Regions from separate parts of the Lacibacterium aquatile genome, predicted to be linked through region 1. Evidence: riboswitches for the same ligand, from Rfam matches in the RefSeq annotation. Region 1 holds a riboswitch; the other holds the start of a gene.
What was found. Region 1 has a riboswitch for manganese ahead of ACFSM5_RS01470 (manganese efflux pump MntP). Riboswitches for the same ligand answer to the same signal wherever they lie in the genome.
Positions count from the first base shown of each region.

Region 1 (7,756 bases):
CGTTGGGTCAGCAGGGGATGGGCATCGATACGCAGCAGGCCCCGCGGTTGCGCGTCGCGGAAGGCGTTCTCTGCCTCTTCAACCTCCGACAGGATCGACAGGCATTTCTGATAGAAGGCTTGCCCGTCCAGCGTGGGCGTCACATGGCGGGTGGTTCTGTCCAGCAGCCGGACGCCCAGATCGCCCTCAAGCTGCTTGATGGCTTCGGTGGCGGTGGAGCGGGCGAGCTTCAGGTCCGACGCGGCAGCGGAAAAGCTGCGCCTTTCGACAACACGGACAAACAGGTTCAGGCGATCCAGACGATCCATTCTTATTGTTCATCATAGGCGAACTTAGTTGTCAAATATGGATGGATTGTTCGATTTGTGATGCGTCCCTAACTTCCTCTTATCCAAGAGGGAGCAAACTCATGACCACTCAAACGAACCGTGTCGCGATCATCACCGGATCTTCCAGAGGGATCGGTACTGCAATTGCCCGGCGCCTGTCCAAGGATGGCATTGCCGTCGTCATCAACTATGCGGGCGGTAAGCAGGCGGCAGAGGATCTTGCCGGTGACATCGCCTCTGACGGTGGCCGCGCTATCGCTGTGCAGGCGGACATCACCGATCCTGCGGCGCTTCCCAATCTGTTCGATGCTGCCGCAGCCGCCTTCGGGGGTGTTGATATCCTGGTCAATAATGCCGGGATCATGGCGCTGGCTCCCATCGCGCAGAGCGACGATGCGCTCTATCAGCGGCAGGTTGACATCAACCTGGGCGGCGTTTTCCGGGGGATGCGCGAGGCGGGCAGGCGGCTGCGCGATGGCGGCCGGATCATCAATTTCTCCTCCAGCGTGGTTGGACTCTATCAACCGACCTACGGGGTCTATGCCGCGACCAAGGCGGCAGTGGAGGCCCTTACTCACATTGCCGCCAAGGAACTTGGCCCACGGGGAATCACCGTGAATGCCATCGCGCCGGGGCCAGTCGAAACCGATCTGTTCCTGACCGGCAAAACCGATGCCCAGGTGGAGGCGATCACCAAACTCAATCCGCAGGGGCGCCTGGGGCAGCCCGAGGATATCGCCGGGCTCGCAGCCTTCCTCGCCAGTCCCGATAGCGGATGGGTCAGCGGCCAGACGATCCGCGCCAATGGCGGCGCTGTCTAAACGATAAAAAGGAAATCCCATGCCCTTCATCAATATCAAAACGCCCGAAGCCGCCCTCACCATGGCGCAGAAGGCCGAGATCACTCACCGCATGACCGATTTGCTGGTGGAGTATTTTTCCGAAGCCGCCAGACCGCACACGATGGTCCTGATCGAGGAGGTCAAGGACGGCGGGTACGGGCGCGCGGACGAGGTTTTCATCCTGCCGGATGCCTATCGCGCCAAAGAACTTTAGGGCAATGACAGGTTGACGGCAGCGCTCCCGGTCCTTAGGGTCAGGACGTCTTTGGGGAGTAGCCTTCTTCCTTTTTCAAGGAGGGGCCTGCGTCAACACACTCGGTAGACCTTCGGGTTTCCGTGGCGCAGGCGGCACCGGTTCACCGGGTGCTTGGCGAGACCAACGGCGGAAGTTCGGGCATAAGGCCACCGAACCGTCCGCCGTCGGTCCTTGGCCTCGGAGCTTTTTTCAAGATGAATGTCGCCACGCTGACCGTCCTCGGTCTCAGCCTGTCCGTCGATGCTTTCGCCGCTGCTGTCGGCAAGGGCGCCGCCGCCGATAAGCCGCGTTTCAAGGATGCCCTGCGGGTTGGCCTCTATTTCGGTTTCTTTGAAGCGATTACCCCGGCGTTCGGCTGGGCGATGGGGCTGGCGGTATCCAGCTGGTTCGCCTTTGTCGACCATTGGATCGCCTTTACGCTGCTGGCGCTCGTCGGCGGCAACATGATCCGTCAGGGCTTTTCGACGGTCGAGGCGGAAGAGGCCCCTAAGAAGGGGCAGCTTGGCCCCATGCAACTGATCCTGACGGCGCTGGCGACCAGCATCGATGCGACGGCGGTCGGTGTGGGCCTTGCGGTCGTCGATGTGAATATCGTGCTGGCCTGCGTCATCATCGGCGTCGTCACGACCGCTGTCGCTTTCAGTGGGGTTTTGATCGGCAAGAAGGCGGGGCCTCTGCTGGGCCGCCGGGCGGAAATCCTGGGCGGTATTGCCCTGATCGCCATCGGCATCAAGATCGTTATCGAACATACGTCGGCCTAGTGCTATCAGCCTTCAGTCGACCGCACGAGGAAACCGCCGATGTTTGAAGCCGCCACCCTGTCCCACGACAATAAGCCCGAGACCTACCGCGAGCTTGGGCAGATGCTGGAAGCCCTGTTGCAGGGCGAAAGCGACGCCATCGCCAATGCGGCAAACATGTCCGCGCTGATCTTCACCAGTCTGCCGGATCTGAACTGGGCGGGCTTTTATTTCTTGAAATCGCCGGACGAGCTGGTGCTGGGCCCGTTCCAGGGCAAGCCTGCCTGTGTGCGTATTCAAGTGGGGCGCGGGGTCTGTGGAACCTCGGTTGCCAAACGTTCGACGATGCTGGTCGAAGATGTGCATGCCTTCCCCGGTCATATCGCCTGCGACGCCGCTTCGCGCTCCGAACTGGTGGTCCCGCTGATCAAGGGGGGCAAGGTGTTGGGGGTGCTCGATCTCGATGCCCCCATCCCGGCGCGTTTCGATGCCGACGATCAGGCCGGGATGGAACGGCTGGTGGAGATCTTCCTGGCAGCCAGCGAGATCTGAAAAAAGGGGCAGCCGATTGGCTGCCCCTTTTCCTTATCAGGCGGCGTCGTAACCGGCGATGCCCTTGATCTCCAGGAAGTCCTCCAGGCCATATTCGGCATATTCGCGGCCGTTGCCCGACTGCTTATAGCCACCGAACGGCAGCCCCGCATCCCAGGCGGGATCGTTGAGATAGACATTGCCGCTGCGCATCTTGCGGGCGACGGCCCGCACAGCGTCCATATCCTTGCCCTGGACGTAGGAGGCGAGGCCATAGGGCGTATCGTTGCCGATTGCCACCGCCTCATCGACGCTGTCGTAATTCAGGATCGACAGAACCGGGCCGAAGATCTCCTCCCGCGCGATCCGCATCTCTGGTGTCACATCGGCAAAGACGGTCGGCCGGATGAAATAGCCGTGATTGAGGCCCGCCGGACGGCCAGGACCGCCTGCGACGAGTGTTGCGCCTTCTTTGATGCCGCTTTCGATCAGATCCTGGATCTTGTCGAACTGCACCTGGCTCACGACTGGGCCCAGCATCGTGCCGTCTGCATCTGCCGGGCCGACCACGAAGCGTTCAGCCGCTGCCTTGGCATGCTGCACGACCTCATCGCGGCGGGCACGGGGGACGAGCATACGGGTGGGAGCGTTGCAGGACTGGCCGCTATTGCCAAAGCAATTCTCGACGCCTTCTGCGACAGCCTTGGCGAAATCGACATCGGGCAGCAGGATATTCGCCGACTTGCCACCCAGCTCCTGCGCCACGCGCTTGACCGTTTCGGCGGCTGAGCGGGCGACCTGGATGCCGGCGCGGGTCGATCCGGTGAAGGACACCATATCGATATCGGGGTGGGTGGAAAGCGCCTGGCCGACCGTCGGACCGTCGCCATTGACGAGATTGAAGACGCCCTTCGGCACGCCTGCCTCATGCAGGATCTCAGCAAAGATTATAGCATCGAGCGGGGCGATCTCGCTGGGCTTCAGCACCATGGTGCAGCCAGCGGCAAGCGCGGGGCCGACCTTGCAGGTGATCTGGTTCAGCGGCCAGTTCCAGGGAGTGATCAGGCCGACCACCCCGATGGGCTCCTTGACGATCAAAGAGGAGCCGCGCTTTTCCTCGAACTTATAGCTGCTCAGCACCTCGGCGATCTTGGAGAGGTGGGCAAGGCCGATACCGACCTGGGAGCGTAGGGCGAAGGGGCGGGGTGCGCCCATCTCGCGCGATACCGCATCGGCCAGATCGGCGCTGCGCTTCTTATAGACGGCGATGATCTGCTGCAAAAGGTCCAGGCGTTCCTTGACGCTGGAAAAGCCATAGGTCTGAAAGGCGCGTTTGGCGGCGGCAACGGCTTTAGCCACATCGGTCTGGCTGCCAAGGGAGATCTGCGCGAAAGCATCTTCGGTCGACGGATCGATCACATCGAGAGGGTTGGGGACGGCCGGATCTACCCAGGCACCGTCGATATAGAACTGCAAGGCGTGTGTCATCAGTCTCTCCTATAGGCGCAATCGCTCGATCCTATCGAAAACGGCATCCGTGACGAAATTGCGATGGGTAGGCGGAAATCAGGCTTTGCCGCATCTGAATACCGCCAAAGGTGATGCCGGCCCAAAAAAGCAGGAAACTTCAGCGTTTCTGCCCTTCTTCCTGCGGGCGGACAGCCCTTTTCTGGTGTAGCATGCGCGCCGCAGACTCAACTGTATGGAAGGCATGTGATTATGGGCCGTCTCACAGCGAAAGATTTTCCTCAGGAACTGCTCGAACTCTACGACTATTACGCGCACGGCAAGATCACCAAGCGCCAGTTCCTTGACCGGGCGGCGAAATATGCCGTTGCAGGCATCACGGCGCCCGCGATCCTGGCCTCCTTGAAGCCGAACTACGCGCTGGCCGAACAGATCAAGTTCACCGACCCCGATATCGTCGCCGACTACATCACCTATCCCTCGCCTCAAGGGCATGGCAGCGTACGCGGCTATCTGGTGCGTCCGGCCAAGGCCAGCGGCAAGGTCCCGGCGGTGGTTGTCGTGCACGAGAATCGCGGTCTCAATCCCTATATCGAGGATGTTGCCCGCCGCGTCGCCAAGGCTGGCTTCGTGGCATTGGCGCCCGATGGGCTCAGCTCCGTCGGCGGCTATCCCGGCAATGACGATAAGGGCCGCGAGCTGCAGTCCAAGGTCGATCCGACCAAGCTGATGAACGACTTCTTCGCCGCCATCGAGTTTATGATGAAACATGAGCTCTCGACCGGCAAAGTCGGCATCACCGGTTTCTGCTATGGCGGCGGCGTCTCGAACGCTGCGGCTGTTGCCTATCCCGAGCTGGCTGCCGCCGTTCCTTTCTATGGTCGTCAGCCCAAGGCCGAGGATGTGGCCCGGATCAAGGCCCCGCTGCTGATCCATTATGGCGAGCTGGACAAGGGCATCAACGACGGCTGGCCCGCCTATGAAGCCGCCCTCAAGGCTGCGGGCAAGACCTACGAGGCCTATATCTATCCGGGCGTGAATCATGGTTTCCACAATGATTCGACCCCGCGCTATGACGAGCCGGCGGCGAATCTGGCGTGGGATCGCACGATCGCCTGGTTCAAGAAATATCTGGCGTAACGCACTACGGGCTGCGGGGATGTCCCCGCAGCCCGTAATTATTTGTGCGCCTGTATCGAGCGAAGCGTTTTTACATCTTCCGTTTTAGTACATTGCAAGATGAGTGGTGTGCTCGTCGCGCTACATATTTCTTAAGAAAAAGCTTAAGAGGTCAGATTGTTGTGGCCCTTCAAAGGGCTGCGGTTTAGTTTGTGGCAATAAAGAGATATGTCCCTCGAATTTCCATGGGTCTGCTGATGTCGTCTAAGGTTGTCGGTGTTGCGCTCAGTGCAGTGATCGCATCAGGCGTTTTGTTGGGAAGCCAGCCGGCTCTTGCTGCTGATCCAGTCGCCAACGATCCTCGTCAGCAGGTCGATCAGGCCTTCAAGGCCTTGCTCGCGGCGCCGGGAAATCTCGATGTCGGCTATTCCTATGCCAGGGCGCTGATCAACGCCGGTAATTACGAAGGTGGCATCTCGGCGCTTGAGCGCATGCTGATGAACCCGAATGCAGCGCCGTCGATCCGTCTCGAGCTGGCTGTGCTTTATTATCGCCTCGGCTCCTACGAGATGGCAGCAACTTACGCGAAGGCAGCATCGGAAGACCCTGCCCTTGATCCTGGATTGCGCGCGACGGCCGCAAATCTGTACGAACAGGCGACCAATCGCACCAAGACTCACCAGTTCACGATGAATCTGACGTTTGGTCTGCGGGCGCAGTCGAACCCGACGGCGGCTTCCTCCTCCTCGGACCTGATGGCTGGCGGTGCTATCGTGCAGCGCCCGGCGGGTGCGGGGTCCGAGACCGAAGCCGACATGCTGGTCATGGGCAACCTGGAGCATGTGTGGGATTTCGGCGCGCAGAATAACACCGCGCTGGTCACCCAGGCCCGTGGTTACGGCAGCCGCTTTTTCGATGGCGCCAAATACAACACGCGTGCTGGCAAGACAGATCCGCAGGATCTGTTCTTCGGCGAAGTTACCTCGGGTATCCGCTTCTCGCCCTCGGCTGCCTCACCGGCTTTCACCTTGAAGCCCTATGTGCTGTTGGGCGATGCGCTGCTGAGCGGCCATCAGTATTTCCTGAATTACGGCGGCGGTCTCGAAGGCGCCTTCCGGAACGAGAATGGCGATTGGGCTTTCACCGGCGGGTATGAGCTGCGTGGCTCCAGCTACGCGAAGCGTAACGACGTCAGCGAGGCCAAGAAGCAGGGCGGTTTCGACCATATCCTGTCCGCAGGCGTCAGCCATGAATTCCTGCCCGCCCAGATCCTGGCGCTTAACGCCGGTCTGCGTGATCGCAACACCGACCGCGATTATTTCGACTTCACCAGCGGTGATCTGCGTCTGACCTATATTGCCGGTTACACCAACCCCTTTGGTTGGGATCAGCAGCTGTGGTCCAGCAGCTTCTATGTCGGTGGTACCTATCGCAAGTATGATGGCGCTGATGCTGCTGTCGATCCCGATGTTACCCGGAAGGATGCCGAGTGGCGTATCGGTGTAAATTCGACTATTCCTTTCTCTGACAACTGGTCCATCCTGTTGCAGGCGGAATATTCGCAGAATGACTCGAATATCCGGAACTATGACTATAATAATGCGCTGGGTCTCGTCGGCGTGATGTGGCGCTACTAAGATTGCAGCTTCGCTGAAAGGCGGGGTTTTGGAGGACTGAGAATATGGTTCCTGCTGATTTCAAGGATTGGTGGCTCGCGGCCGCAACCTTGTCCACGTCGCTCACCAGCGGTGCGGTTTCCGCCCAGCAGCCGGCCGAACCGGCAGGTGTGATCTCTGCATCGCAAGGCGCGACGCGCAGCCTCAGCGCACCGGGCCGTGCGGGTGAGAAGATCCTCTATCTGGGTGATCAGACCTACCGGAACGAAACCCTGCGGAACGAGACCAGCGGTCCGACCCACATCATGTTCCTCGACCAGTCGTCGCTCACCATCGGGCCGGGCGCCGAATTGACCATTGACGAGTTCGTCTATGATCCGGGCACCCGCCAGGGCAAGATCAGCCTCAACCTGGTAAAGGGTCTGGTGCGTGTCGTCGGCGGCGATATCAGCAAGACCAACGAAACCACCATCAAGACGCCGGTCGGCACTATCGGTATCCGTGGGGGTATCACGGTTATCGATTCGCAAATCTCTACAACTAGGGCGGAATACCTCTTCGGTCAGTCGATGCGGACGACTGACCAGAACGGCAACACCCAAACCGTCACGCGTGCCGGATTTGGCGTAGACCTGAATTCCAGTGGCGATCAGTCGCCGCCACGCCGCACGACGGCGAGCGATCTGAGCTCGCTGCTGAACCGGCTTGAAACTCAGCCTACCCAGCAGCCCAACCGGGCCCAGTCGCCGGCACCTCCCGGCCAGCTCATCAGCACGGGCAATAGAGGCGTCTCGCCAAATAATACGATCGCGCCAGACCGCTTGAAGAGTGTGACCGACACGAATTCGGGTGTTAA
Region 1 is NZ_JBHUIP010000001.1:292,973-300,728, reverse strand. Features, by position in the region: gene ACFSM5_RS01485 (LysR family transcriptional regulator) at 1-308, opposite strand, end outside; gene ACFSM5_RS01480 (SDR family oxidoreductase) at 410-1,150, shown strand; gene ACFSM5_RS01475 (tautomerase family protein) at 1,170-1,385, shown strand; yybP-ykoY riboswitch at 1,427-1,540, shown strand; gene ACFSM5_RS01470 (manganese efflux pump MntP) at 1,622-2,188, shown strand; gene ACFSM5_RS01465 (GAF domain-containing protein) at 2,228-2,719, shown strand; gene ACFSM5_RS01460 (aldehyde dehydrogenase family protein) at 2,756-4,186, opposite strand; gene yghX (YghX family hydrolase) at 4,418-5,305, shown strand; gene ACFSM5_RS01450 (tetratricopeptide repeat protein) at 5,542-6,921, shown strand; gene ACFSM5_RS01445 (FecR family protein) at 7,011-7,756, shown strand, end outside.

Region 2 (7,756 bases), on a different contig from region 1:
TTGCGCGCCAGATCCAGCAGCGCCTGATGGATCTGCGCCGCCGCGCCCGCATCCACGCCCCAGGTCGGATTGGCGCAGATCAGCACCTTGGGCGTCCGCCCGATCTCGCGCCCCATGATGAATTTCTGCAGATTGCCACCCGACAGGCGGCGGGCCAGGGCGGCTGGGCCGGTGGCTGCGACCCGGAAAGCCCGGATAACCTTTTCAGCGGCGCTGGTCGCCTCGGCGGGCTTGATCATGCCCTTCTGCACCAGCGCACCATCCTGCCAGCCCGACAGCAGCATATTGTCCGCAAGGCTCATATCCGGCACGGCACTGCGGCCCAGACGCTCCTCGGGTACATAGGCAAGGCCCAGCCTGCGCCGCTCGGCCACATCCAACTGCCCCATGAACTGCCCATCGAAGCGGATGGTATCGGGCTCGACCAGACGCTCGCCCCCCAAGGCCGACAGCAGCTCGCCTTGCCCCGATCCGGCCAAGCCTGCGATGCCCAGAATCTCGCCCGGTCGCACCTGGAAATCGATGCGCTGCAGATCGACGCCGAAGGGCTGATCGGCGGGCAGGGTCATGGTGCTGACTTTGAGACGGAAATCCCGCCCCTGGATCTTGTGGCTGCGGTCTGGTGGGGTCAGCAAGCCGCCGATCATCATTTCCGCCAATTGCTTGGCCGAAACCTCGCGCGGGTTCGCGGTGCCGACCACCTTGCCGCCGCGCAGGATGGTCGCGCGTTCGCACAAAGCCCGGATCTCGTCGAGCTTATGGCTGATATAGAGGATGGTGCAGCCCTCGGACGCCAGCTTGCGCAGGGTCTCGAACAGGGTGTCGGCTTCCTGTGGGGTCAGAACCGAGGTAGGCTCGTCCATGATCAGCAGGCGCGGTTCCTGCAGCAGGCAGCGCACGATCTCCACCCGCTGCCGCTCCCCGGTCGAGAGCGCATGCACCGGGCGGTGGGGATCGAGTGCAAGGCCATAGCGGGCCGCGACCTCGGAAATGCGGGCAGGCAGTTCCTTGCCGCCCTGATCGGCGGGCAGGGCCAGGGCGATATTCTCGGCGACGGTCAGCGTCTCGAACAGCGAGAAATGCTGGAACACCATGCCGATCCCGGCGGCGCGGGCAGCGGCAGGACCATCGAAGGCAACGGCCTCGCCTTCCCATTCGACCGTTCCGGCATCGGCCGCCAGCAGGCCATAGACGATCTTGACCAGCGTCGACTTACCGGCGCCGTTTTCGCCCAGCAGCGCATGGATCTCGCCCGGCAGCAGCGACAGGGAGACGTCGTCGTTCGCCCGTGTGCCGGGGAATTGTTTGGTAATGCCGGACAGGCGCAGGCGCGGTGCGTCCGTTCCCTGGTCACTCATCTCCCCGCCGCCTCCCCTGCCTTATTTTTGTCCAGTCGGTCAAAGTTTACGCTGGCATGAGGCGGGCGGGTCTGCAATGCGAAACCCGCCTTACCAGCGGAAGACGGACGCGACATACGTCGGCGTCGCCTGTTCCTCTTTGGCCAATTGCGAAAGCCGTGCCAGATCGGGCAGATGCCCCGGCTTGGCCCCCAGTTCGTTGGCATGCACACCGCCCGCGATCAGCAAACTGTCGCAACCCGCGCGGTTGGCGCCCTTGATATCGGTCTTGAGGCCATCGCCGATGGCGAGCACGCGCTTGGGGTCGGAGAGGCCCAGATCCTTGAAGCAGGTCTGATAGACGCCCGGGTGCGGCTTGCCGTGATAGCGGACCTTGCCGCCGCCCTTTTCGTACCAGTCGGCCAGCAGCCCGGCGCAAACCTCGACCTTGCCGCGCGTCACGATGGTGATGTCGGGATTGGCGCAGACCATCGGCAGGCCCTTGGCCAGCGCAGGCTCCAGCACCGGTAGCGCGGTTTCCAGGGTCTCGCCCAGCTCGACGCCGGTATTGATGACATAATCCGCCTCGCGGACATCCATGACGCGGGTGCCGGGCACCCCGTGCAGGATGTTCACATCGCGCGGCAGGCCCAGCAGGAAATACTTCTGCCCCAGGCTCTTATAGAAATCGTCGGGACGAGTGCGCAGATGGGTGCGCGTATCCTCGCCCGAGGTCAGCAGATGATTATAATCATCATCGGCAAAGCCCATTTCGCGCATGCGGATCTGCACATCGGCCGAGGGGCGCGGGGCGTTGGAAAGCAGCACCACGTGCTTGCCCGCCGCCTTCAACGCCAGCAGCGCCGCCCGGCTGTCGGGATAGGGCGAGGCGCCGTCATGCAGCACACCCCAAAGGTCGATGATGAAACCGTCATAGGCGTCGGCGATTTCCGCGACACCCGCAATCGTGCGAATCATGGGTCAGTTACCGGTAAAGGATCTCGGACTTGCTCTCGGCGGGACGGGATGCCCCAAACAGCGCGCCTTGTCCATAGTCGACTGCAAAATCGAGCAGATCGACAAGTTCATTATCCGCCACAACGCCCGAGACCATGATGTCGATGGCTCCGGTATCGAGCTTGCGCTTCAAGGCACGCGGATCTGAGATCTTGCCGTGTTTGGCCAGCAGCATATGCGCCGGGATCTTCACGGTGCGGAAACCCTTGTTCGACAGATCGCTGACAAAGAGGTCGAGGTTGGACACCTTATCCAGCACAAAGCGGAAGCCGAGACCGCCCAGAGCCGTCACATCGGCATCGGTGCGAGCGTCGAAATGGAAAACGTCCTGCTGTCCGATGGAGAAAGAGAGCAGGCCGGCCAGATCGCGATTTTCCTGCATAAACCCTAAGAAGTCGGCGAAGAAGGCGCGGTCACGCAGGGTTTCGCCCGCGATCGGGCAGATATAGCCGATGGTCGCCTTCTGGCGGCGCATGCGGCGCACGAACTGGACCGAGCGCACCAGCAGCATATTGTTGATGGTTGCGGCCAAGCCCGCGCGCTCCGCCACCGCGGCATAGGTTTCCGGCGGCACGGACAGGCCTTCGGCGGTACGCACCGTCGCCTGACATTCCCAGACGGCAAGACGGCGCGAGGGCAGCGACACGATAGGCTGTAGCGACAGCTCCATCCGCTCCTCGGCCAGGGCCTCGCGCACCACGTCGAGGATCACCTCCTCGTCGCTGCGGGTGTCGGCGTAATCCATCGGCTCACCTTCGGGCTCGGGCGCGAAGGCATTGGAGAGCGGCGGCAGCCCGGCAGGCATCTGGGTACCCGAAGCAGGACCGATGGGCGCGATGCCCGATCCGCCAGCTGCGGCCGGACGGGCGGCTGCCGGTGCAGCAGCAGAGCGCGCGGGGCCGGTGCCGATCTGATTGACCAGCGTCTTCAGCATCCGCATCTCGGCGACAACGGTCTCGATCTCCGCAGCATCGCCGCCGGCAGCGCTGGCGGCGCGCTGGCCATCCCGCAGTGCACGGACTTCCTCACGCAGTAGCGACATCTGCTCCAGCAGGGCGCGGAAGCGGGTACGGGTCTGATTGGCCTGACTGCGGCGGGTGATGATCTCCTGCACCAGGAAGCCACTGATCAGGATGATCACCCCCAGCAGGATGCCCAAGGTATTGGCATCGAGCACCGGCCCATCGCCCAGGACCGACGGCGCGGCAAACATCACGACAAACGCAACTGCCGCATAAGCGATGGGGGCGATGAAACCGAGCATGCGTCAGAACCAATCCGGGAAGATATGCAGGCCTGTCGCCTCATCCAGCGGAAGCGGGGCGATGCGGGTGACGGCGCTCAAGGGCAGGTCGCCATAGAGATGGGGGAAAAGAATAGCGCCGCGTGAGGCGGACCCTTCCCATTTGATATCGGCGGCCAGCGGTTCGGCATTCACTTCCACGAGCAGCAGATCGGCTTCGCCCGCGCGGTGTTTCGCCGCACTCTGCTTGATGGCGGCAGAGGTCGAGAAATGCAGGAACCCGTCGCGGCGATCCTCGGGCGATCCCCGATAGACGCCCGCAGCCTCGGCTGCCTGCCATTCCTTAGCCCGTGCAAGATGATAGATCAGGGTTTCGCTCATGCTCGGCACCATAACGATCCACGCCCTTAAACGAAAGGGTTGCAATCGAAGTTCCACCCCAACCGCAGCCAAAGCGGCTTGCTCCGCCGCGCAGGGCCAGCTATAAGCCGCTTAGTCCTTGGGGAGTAGCCGCCGCCATTTTTGGTGGGTTCGCGTCAACACACTTGGCCTTGTTTCAAAAGGCTATGGCGCGATCGGGCCAGACATGGGTGCAAACCCTGTCCAGCAACTGGCGAGACCAACGGTACAGCAGATGACAGCCCGAGCCGGGCGGCCATTTTGCAGTTCCGTTCGTCTTGAGTTCAGTCGCCCGGCTCGCGTTTGGTTATGGACAGTTTCCTTCTTTCTACCGCCGCTTCGACCGCTGCCGTCGCTATTGCCGAAATTGGCGATAAGACCCAGCTGTTCGCCTTGATTCTGGCGTGCCGGTACAATCGACCCTGGCCAGTGGCCTGGGGTATTTTGATTGCGACGATTGCCAATCATCTGCTTGCCGGGGCTGTCGGCGCCTTGGTCGCCACCCGTATTCCCTATGATTATCTGCAATGGGGCGTCGGCCTGTCCTTCATCGTCATTGCCGCCTGGACCCTCATCCCCGACAAGGTGGACGATGACGACCAGAAAGATCGCCGCTTCGGCCCGTTCCTCGCCAGCCTGATCGGCTTCTTCATGCTGGAGATGGGCGACAAGACCCAGATCGCCACCGTGATGCTGGCCGCCGACCTCAAACCCTTTGCCGCCGTGATGATCGGATCGATCTTCGGCATGATGCTTGTCAATCTGCCCATCGTCTTCGCAGGCCGTGCCATGAGCGCGAAAATCCCACTGCACGTCACCCGCAAGCTGGCGGCGGCTCTGTTTGTGGTGCTGGGCGTGCTGGCGCTGCCGATCTGGCGTTCATAAATGATCGGTCATCCCAGGACTTGATCCTGGGATCTTGTGTAGCCGCACCGCGTAGAGAGTCTTTAAAGCGTCTCGACGCGGTCTGGCCACGGGAGATCCCCGGATCAAGTCCGGGGATGACGTGCTTTATTCTCTGAGGCATTGCCCCAAAAGAAAACCCCGCTGCCGGGACGCTGGCAGGCGGGGTTAAGGCTCGGAAGGGTTCGAGCAGGACACCGCATGTGCCGCTCGAGTTCTTCGATAATGAGAATGGATCGCATTTGCAAGCGACAAAATGCATCGCTGCTTAAAAACTTTGCGTAAGGGGAGGTATGCCTCCACGCAGCCTCGTCATCCCCCGACTTGTTCGGGGGATCTCCTCCGGGAGTGTGTCCAAGAGAGGTCGAGCCAGTGTGGAGGCACCCCCGGAGGAGATGCCCCGGATAAACCGGGGCATGACGGTTTTGGTTTGAAAAAGAGCCTCAGAAATCCGAGCACCGTCCGCCGCGTTCCCAATCGCCATAGCGGGTGGGTTCGGGACCTTTGGGGCCACCGTATTCGACTTCCTTCTTCTCCGGGGCGGGAGCCGGGGCAGCCTCGGCCGCCTTGGGGGCGTGGCTGGTGAAGGTGCGGGGCTTGGCTTCAGGTTTTTGCGTGCTCATCGGAGGTCCTATTCTTGACCGAATTGGATGGTTTCTTACATAGGGTCTAACAGGCATACTATCCAAGAGGAGAGCATCTAGAAGCCATGCACACTCGCACATTTCTGTTGATGGCCGCCCTGGTCGCCCTGTTTGCGGCGGTCGGCTATCTGATCGGTGGGTCCGGGGGCATGATGATCGCTCTGGCTGTCGCCGGTGCGATGAACCTCATGGCCTATTGGAACTCCGACAAGCTTGTTCTGTCGATGTATCGCGCCCAGCCGGTCGAGCGTGCGCAGTCGCCGGAATTCTACGACATGGTCGCCGGGCTGGCGCAGCGCGCGCAGATCCCGATGCCCAAGCTCTATGTGATTCAGGAAGCTCAGCCGAACGCCTTTGCCACTGGCCGCAACCCGGACAATGCCGCCGTCGCGGTGACTGAAGGCATCATGCGCGTCCTGACCAAGGACGAGCTGGCGGGCGTCGTCGCCCATGAATTGGCGCATATCAAGAACCGCGACACCCTGATGATGACCATCACCGCCACCTTGGCCGGTGCCATCGGCATGCTGGGTAATCTGATGATGTTCACGGGGCTTGGCGGCAGCCGGGACGAGAATGGCAATTCCAATCCGCTGGGATTAATCGGTGGCTTGGCGATGATGATCCTTGCCCCGCTGGCCGCGACCATGGTTCAGATGGCGATCAGCCGGACGCGGGAATATGAAGCGGACCGTGTCGGCGCCGAGATCTGCGGTAATCCGCGCTCGCTGGCATCCGCTCTGGAGAAGATCGAGGCTTATGCCCAGGGGACCCTTAACGTGACGGCCGAACATAATCCGGCGACCGCCCATATGTTCATCTCCAACCCGCTGTCGGGCCGGGGAGCGGACAATCTTTTCTCGACCCATCCAGCGACCCGCAACCGCGTGGCGCGCCTGATGGAGATGATGCGCGACGGTTTTACCCGCACAGCGGTTCCTTCCGGTTATAGTCGCCCGGTTTCCAAATCCAACGGACCGTGGGGATGAGCGACAGTTCCAGTACCAGCCGACCGCTTCAAAGCAACGAAGGTGGCGCACGCGGGATCGATGCCCGCGTCGTCGCCCACGAGCTTCTGAGCCAGATTCTGCGCCGCCGCCAGGCACTGGACGATGCCCTCGCCCAGCACCCCGGCCTCAATACGCTGGAGCCGCGCGACCGCGGCTTTGCCCGCGCCATGGTCACCGCCTGCCTGCGACAGCTGGGCATCATCGATGCCGTGCTGAGTCTGTGCCTGCGTGAACCACTGAAGCCGCGCGATGCCGCCGGGCATGATCTGCTGCGCCTGGGCGCCGTTCAGCTGCTGGTGCTGGGCACGCCTGCCCATGCCGCCGTCAGCCGCACCGTTGCGCTGGCCGAACAGGTCGGTGTTCCGCACCTTAAAGCCCTCATCAATGCGGTGCTGCGCCGAATCGCCGAACAGGGCGAGCTGATGCGCCTGCGCATCGATGCCGAGCGCAAGGCCTTGCCCGACTGGCTCTGGGCTTCGTGGTCCCGGACCTATGGCGAGGATACCGTCCGCGCCATCGTCAAGGCGCTGATGAATGAACCGCCGCTCGATATCTCCCTGCGTGACCCGTCGCGGGCCGAGGAACTGTGCGGCGATCTGGGGGGGCTTATGTTGCCGACCGGCAGCGTGCGCCTGGCCCGTGCGGGTCTTGTGACCGATCTGCCCGGCTATAGCGATGGCAGCTGGTGGGTGCAGGACGCCGCAGCGTCCCTGCCCGTGCGTCTGATGGGCGACCTGAAGGACAAGCGCGTCGCCGATCTCTGTGCCGCCCCTGGCGGCAAGACGCTGCAGCTGGCCGCCGCCGGGGCCAAGGTCACCGCGCTCGACCGGTCGGCCCCGCGCCTGGGCCGCCTGTCGGAAAACCTCGCCCGCACCGGCCTTCATGCCGAGGTGGTGGCCGGGGATGCCGCCTCCTGGAACCCGCCCACGCCCTATGATGCCGTGCTGCTGGATGCGCCCTGCTCCGCCACCGGCACCGCGCGCCGTCATCCCGATGTGCTGTGGCTGAAGTCGCCGGGCGATATCGACAAGCTGACCGTCGCCCAGGACCGGCTGCTGGCTTCTGCCGCCGAGATGCTGGTACCGGGCGGGATGCTGCTCTATTGCACCTGTTCACTCGAAGCGGCCGAAGGGCCGGAGCGGATTGCCGCTTTCCTGGCCAGGGATAGCCGCTTCACGACCGAGGCGATTTCCCCGGACGAGG
Region 2 is NZ_JBHUIP010000012.1:502,890-510,645, forward strand. Features, by position in the region: gene ACFSM5_RS13965 (ABC transporter ATP-binding protein) at 1-1,358, opposite strand, end outside; gene ACFSM5_RS13970 (TIGR01459 family HAD-type hydrolase) at 1,449-2,315, opposite strand; gene ACFSM5_RS13975 (EAL domain-containing protein) at 2,323-3,618, opposite strand; gene ACFSM5_RS13980 (DUF952 domain-containing protein) at 3,622-3,978, opposite strand; yybP-ykoY riboswitch at 4,086-4,282, shown strand; gene ACFSM5_RS13985 (TMEM165/GDT1 family protein) at 4,306-4,881, shown strand; gene ACFSM5_RS13990 (DUF1674 domain-containing protein) at 5,343-5,522, opposite strand; gene htpX (zinc metalloprotease HtpX) at 5,609-6,532, shown strand; gene ACFSM5_RS14000 (RsmB/NOP family class I SAM-dependent RNA methyltransferase) at 6,529-7,756, shown strand, end outside.
Region 2: another riboswitch for manganese. It lies ahead of ACFSM5_RS13985 (TMEM165/GDT1 family protein); the one in region 1 lies ahead of ACFSM5_RS01470 (manganese efflux pump MntP).